Regions from separate parts of the Zooshikella sp. RANM57 genome, predicted to be linked through region 2. Evidence: predicted binding sites of a transcription regulator. Region 2 holds the regulator's gene; the other holds the start of a gene.

Region 1 (3,429 bases), 790 kb from region 2:
ATGTTTTCCAGCCACTCCCATCGTTATTCAGCCACTCACCTATTTGTAAGTCCTTCTCTATATATCAGTTGGAATACACTGGCATGGCAGGATAAAGACAGTACTATAATTGGGAGGGCCATCAACATGATGTGGTTTTTACTTTGCGTCGGCGCACTGATTGCCGGCTACTTCGTCTACGGAGGACTGGTTGAGAAAATTTTCAGTCCCCGCCCCGAACAGAAAACACCCGCACTGACTATGAACGATGGGGTTGATTATGTCCCCATGTCCGATAAAAAAGTCTATCTTATTCAATTACTTAATATAGCCGGATTAGGACCCATCTTTGGCCCTATTTTAGGAGCACTTTATGGCCCCGTCGCCATGCTCTGGATCGTATTTGGCTGCATCTTTGCCGGTGCCGTTCACGATTATTTTTCTGGCATGCTTTCTGTAAGAGCTAAAGGTGCCAGCGTCCCTAGTGTCGTAGGCCAGCACTTAGGCGTTGCTGCTAAGCATTTTATGAATATCTTCGCCGTTTTATTGCTGTTATTAGTAGGCGTAGTATTTGTACTTGGCCCAGCAAAACTGCTTGGCAATTTGTCTGAAATGAATGTTGCCTGGTGGGTAGCCATCATTTTCGGCTATTACATTATCGCGACGATTGTTCCTGTCGACAAAATTATTGGCCGTTTTTACCCCTTCTTTGGTGCCCTGTTATTATTCATGTCCATTGGCTTGCTTGTCGGTTTAGGACTCAGTGATAAAGGGTTTTATGCCGCAGGATTAGACTTCAGCAATCTGCATCCGAAAGAACTTCCTCTTTGGCCATTACTGTTTATTACTATTGCTTGTGGTGCTGTATCTGGCTTCCATGCCACTCAGTCTCCGCTAATGGCACGCTGCATGCAAAATGAAAAATCGGGCCGTTTTATCTTCTACGGCGCCATGATTGGTGAAGGTGTTATTGCCCTGATCTGGTGTACCTTAGGCTTGTCTTTCTATGAAAGCCCAGAAGCACTCAATGCAACCCTAGCGTCTGGTGGCCCTGCTGCGGTTGTTCATGAAGTTTCAACTTCTCTGCTTGGTGCTGTAGGCGGTGTGTTAGCAATATTAGGTGTCATTGTTTTACCAATCACCTCTGGTGATACTGCATTCCGTAGTGCACGCTTGATTGTTGCTGACTTCTTTAAAATGCCACAAAAAGCGCTGGTAAAACGTTTGTTAATCGCGGTGCCCATGTTTGTCATTGGCTATCTGATTACAAAAGCCGAGTTTGGTGTTATCTGGCGTTACTTTGGCTGGGCCAACCAAACAACAGCGATGATTATGCTATGGGCTGCTGCTGCATACTTAATTAAAGAAGGTAAACTGCACTGGATCTGCACCATACCCGCAATATTTATGACCGCAGTAACTATCACTTACCTGGCTAATGCCGAGATTGGTTTTAACCTGCCCATGAATATTGCCACTATTATTGGCGCAATTACCACCGTCGTGTTTACTGCTGGCTTTTTCTGGAAATACAAAAAACCTGCTTTACTGCCACAAGAGCAAAATGGTTAACGATTAGAAGACCTAATACTGGAGAAACCATTGTTCCATTGCAGTACTAAACTTAGGCGGCTTATGTCGCCTTTTTTTATTCATAAAACCATCATAACTATTATTCATTACAAATCATCGTAATGATTCTGAAACATCTTTAACATCTCCTCAAATCCCACCAATACTGAGAGTAAATGATGAAATGAGCTTTCAATCAGTTACTTATACTGTTCGCTAACAGCCAATCCTGACCCAAGCGACAGCACATCGATTGCATAATGGGGAGGGTTTACCATGCCCCAGACTATTAACACTAACCTGTTATCACTGATTGCTCAGCGTAACTTGAACCAAACCCAACAAGCGCAAGCAACAGCGCTTGAGCGGCTTTCCTCTGGGTTACGTATTAACCATGCCAGCGACGATGCTGCAGGACTGGCAATTTCCATTCGGTTTGGTACACAAATAAGCTCAACCGCTACTGCAATACGAAATGCCAATGATGGTATTTCACTCTCGCAAACCGCTGAAGGTGCACTTTCCTCAATCACAACCAACTTACAACGAATTCGAGAACTTGCATTACAGTCATCAAATGGCAGCAATACCGAACTGGATAGAGATTCACTGGATGAAGAGGTACAACAGCTCATTGATGAAATTCAAGACGTTGCGAATAACACGACCTTTAATGGAAAACCTCTGTTAAATGGCTCACTATCCAAAACAAACTTTCAGGTGGGCACAAATATTGGTGAAACCATTCCCGTATCTATCAGTGCCATTACCACGGACCGACTGGGTAGTGCACTCACAGATGGTATTTCGTCCACTAGGCCAGCCTTACTCACCTCCTTGCAGGCGGGAGATATTGTTATTAATGGCATTGCCGTTCCCGCCCCCTCTTCAACCAATGACAGTTTATCCAGTGCTGATAATGAAAAAAGTGGAATTGCCATTGCTGCCGCAATCAACAGTGTAAGTGACCAAACAGGTGTCACTGCCCGAGCGAATACCAATGTTGTCGGCTATGCTGATTTTGCTGCAGCAACTAATGCAACGGTTAGCGGTAATATTATTATCAATGGCACCACTATCGCAGTTGCCACCAATGATGCGCTCAGCGCAGATGCTAATCGTGAATCAGTGGTAACTGCGATTAATACTTTTCAAGGACAAACGGGTGTGCGGGCAGAAAACACTGGCAGTATTAATACGGGAATAACCCTTATTGCCGATGATGGACGAAACATTGTCTATGATGACAATGCCTCAGGTTTATCTGCTGCTGTTGCTGTAGGTATAAGCGGTGCAGCTCAAACCTTTGTCGGAAGCTATACCCTTGTCTCACGAAGCGGTGCCGATATTGATATTGATTTTGGCCGATCTGACATTGACCGTTTTACTGGCTTACTTAAAGGTACATATAGTGGTGGCAACAGTGGCGTTGTTGGACGTCGAGTCGGTGTTACGCAAGCGTTAGAATCTGGAGATTTAGTCATTAATGGTGTAGCCGTTGGCCCCTCACTCAGTAGTGATGATACGGCCTCGTTTAATAATAAAGAAGGTAGTGCTATCGCTAAAGCAGCCGCAATTAATAAAGTCTCAGATCAAACAGGTGTTACCGCCACAGTTTTATCAACGGCCGTCTACGGTACAGGTATCACAACGGGCAATACACGAAATGAAAGTATCGATATTAATGGCGAAACCATCAACATCAGCTTTGATGCGGGCGATTCTGAAAGTACTATCATTAACAACGTCATTACTGCCGTTAATGACAAACAAGGAATAACAGGGGTTACGGCTGAAGCTTTTGGTACTTCATTTCGTTTAATTGCTGAAGATGGCCGGAATATTAACCTGGCCAATGACAGTGCTAATGTGACTGAG
Region 2 (3,429 bases):
CCCTAAAACCCCAAGCTGGATAATAGGTCATCAACTTCATCTTGACCTGATACCACATCAGTTCGCTCCTCTGCCCGCATCTGAGGTCCTTCGGCAACCGTTTTATCTTTTTCCTTCGTATCAAAGCGATGTTCAATACCTGTAATTGTGTCAAGCTGTCCTGCCATACGCACTAAATGAACCAGGCTTTCTTCTACTTCAGCCACTAAGTCGACGACTTTTTTAATAACTTGACCCGTTAAATCCTGAAAATCCTGAGCCAAAATAATTTCATTTAAATTGCTATAGAGGGTATTCGCTTTACCTTCAGTGGTATCCAAAAATTCATCAATGTGATGGTAAAGCTCACGAAACTCTGTAGGCTTCATCTGTCGCTTACGAAGCTTCTGCCAGCTTTCACGTAAGCTTTTTGATTTTTCGGCAATATCTCCAGCAATGGGAACACTCTCATCCACCAGGTCCATGGTGCGATTAGCCGCTTGTTCAGTCATTTTTGTCACATAACTTAAGCGCTCAGAGGCATCAGCCATACTGGAAATTTGCTCTTTATCTTCACCCGAAAAGCCTGTATCCAAATGAAAATTCATAATGGCTTCATGCAAGGCCCTTGTCAGACGGCCAATTTCTTTATAAAGACTTTTATCGCGCACCTCATTAATTTCGTGAATAACCTGAATGGCATCTTTTAAATTGCCTTTTTCCAGATATTCCACCATTTTATGCGCACGATTTTTTAAGTCTTCTTCAAACTCTGCTGGTGTCAATCCATCAGCTTGTTTATCTAATAACGACATATCAGCCTCTTAACCACTGGCTTCCACACGCTCAAATATTTTTTCAATTTTTTCTTTCAATACTTGAGCAGTAAAAGGCTTGACTACATAGCCATTGACACCCGCTTGTGCAGCCTCAACAATTTGGTCTCGTTTGGCTTCAGCCGTTACCATTAAAACCGGTAAAGATGCGAGTTTAGGGTCAGCACGAACGGCTTTTAATAAGTCAATTCCCGTCATACCCGGCATGTTCCAGTCCGTGACTAAAAAATCAAAGCCACCACTTTTCAGCAATGGAAGTGCTGTTTGACCGTCATCCGCTTCTGCCGTGTTGGTGAATCCCAAATCTCGCAGTAGGTTTTTAATGATTCGCCTCATTGTGGAAAAGTCATCCACGATAAGGATCTTCATATTTTTATCCAAGGCGACCTCCCTCATGATGCACAGATGCTGCCTTTTAACATCTACTACAAGTCTAGTAGGTGATTATTGGCATGCCAGTTTATTCGATTTATGTTTAGAAAGAGTGCAAAACATTTTCTTACGCAATAACACTTTATAGCCAGAAATATGCACTAAACCATGGCCTTTTAATGACTGGAAGAATAATTAATTAATGATCAATCAGTTAGGTATGAACCTGATGAGCGTTAGACAACATCTATCGTAATTAAAAGGTGTTAGCGTAAAAAGAATACGGTTTTATTAAAAACAGACATTATTCTGGGTGCCAATCAGCAAGTCTTGCACGAAGACGCATAGCGGCTTGTGAATGAATTTGACTTACCCGTGACTCACTGACACCTAACACCTGACCAATTTCTTTTAGGTTTAATTCTTCATCATAATAAAGTGCAAGCACGAGCTGCTCTCGTTCAGGCAAAGTTTGTATCGCTCGTGCTAAATCCTGCCGTAATTTTTTCTGCTGTAGTTCATCAGGAGGTTTATCACTGGTGTGCTCACTGGCTATTGATTCTTGTGGTGCATCGCCAGCATCCATCAGCTCCTCAAAGGAAAATAAGCGACTACCGGACAAATCACTTAACATAGCATAGTAGTCATCTATTGAAAGTGAGAGCACTTCTGCTATTTCATGATCCTTTGCATCTCGGCCATGCTTTGCTTCAATTTGTTGAATAGCGTCAGCGATTCGTCGACTGTTACGGTGAACAGAGCGAGGTACCCAGTCCCCTTTACGAATTTCATCGACAATACTGCCCCGGATGCGAATCGTGGCATAGGTTTCAAAGGTTGCCCCTTTGCTCGCATCATATTTTCGCGCAGCCTCAAGCAGTCCAATCATTCCGGCTTGAATCAAGTCATCCAATTGGACACTGGCAGGTAATCGAGCAGCGGTATGTAAGGCTATTCGCTTAACAAGACCAGCATAACGCTGGACAAGCTGCTGTCCCTGCTGCCCACTCACTTGGGAATATAACCCAACACCTTGCATTGATTTCATCAACAACGTCCGACTTCACAGGACACCAAGGTTTCCACAAAAAATTCCAAATGCCCTCGAGGTGAGGCGGGTAATGGAAAGTTATCAATCTTTTGCGCTATCCCACGAATCGCTATAGCCGCTTTTGACCTGGGATAGCACTCTAACAACGGCCGCTGACGTTGAACGGCTTTACGTAAAGCCTCATCAAAAGGAATAGCACCTAAATATTGCATGGTCACATCCAAAAAGCGCTCAGTGACATTGGTCAGCTTATTAAAAAGCTGCTGACCTTCTTGCTGGCTGCGCACCATATTTGCAATAACCCGATAGCGCATTACTTCATGATCACGATGAAGTAACTTAATTAACGCATAGGCATCCGTGATTGAGGTGGGTTCATTGGTTACCACAATCAATACTTCTTGACTGGCAATCACAAAGCTAACAACAGAACTCGAAATACCAGCTGCGGTATCAATAATCAATACATCCAGTTGATCATTAATTTCACTGAAAGCACTAATCAGTCCTGCATGCTGTTGTAACGATAATTGGGTCATTGCCTGGGTGCCGGAAGATGCTGGGATAATCTTTATGCCTCCAGGACCGTGCAAAAGAATATCGCGTAAATCGCATTTTCCCTCTAACACATCAGCAATGGTGTGTTTGGGTGACAGCCCTAGCAACACATCAATATTGGCTAATCCCAAGTCGGCATCAAGTAACATGACGCGACGCCCCATTTCTGCAAGGGCAATACTCAGGTTAAGCGCTACATTGGTTTTGCCAACGCCTCCCTTGCCTCCGGTTACAGCGAGTACCTGAACTGGATGTTTAATTCCCATCGTGTTGTTCACTCAGACAACAAACATTGCTTGTGATTACCCAACCGCACGCTCGTTAAACAGTGAATGTCCAGAGACCGTCCATTCTTGTTGTACAAGCCATGCTGCATCATCTTCAGCGAGTGCGCCCGATATGGCTACAGCTCGACTCAACAGTGTATGACTACGCGCCAATGCAATATCTTCTGGAATTCGCTGACCATCTGTATAGTAAGACACCGCTAATTGGGCAGCGATCACCATATCTAAAGATTCTCCAAGACTGTGTGTCTCATCCACTTTCGTTAAAATCGTACCCACTGTTTGTTCTGTTGAGTAAGTATTGATTGCTCGCTGTAATACATCGCGCTGGCAGGTCGTGGCCAGC

Evidence for each region. Region 2 encodes FliA, which starts transcription of late flagellar genes. Its sites were predicted from a motif close to CTAAAGTTNNNNNNNNNNCNGCCGATA; they were not measured.
Region 1: ACQ96U_RS03530 (flagellin) is a predicted target of FliA. The motif match lies at 1,691-1,717, and genes of this name have one in related genera.

The regions. Positions count from the first base shown of each region.
Region 1 is NZ_JBOIUB010000001.1:921,885-925,313, reverse strand. Features, by position in the region: gene ACQ96U_RS03535 (carbon starvation CstA family protein) at 1-1,551, shown strand; gene ACQ96U_RS03530 (flagellin) at 1,828-3,429, shown strand, end outside.
Region 2 is NZ_JBOIUB010000001.1:133,452-136,880, reverse strand. Features, by position in the region: gene ACQ96U_RS00645 (protein phosphatase CheZ) at 3-794, opposite strand; gene ACQ96U_RS00640 (chemotaxis response regulator CheY) at 804-1,184, opposite strand; gene ACQ96U_RS00635 (RNA polymerase sigma factor FliA) at 1,492-2,235, opposite strand; gene ACQ96U_RS00630 (MinD/ParA family protein) at 2,235-3,062, opposite strand; gene flhF (flagellar biosynthesis protein FlhF) at 3,099-3,429, opposite strand, start outside.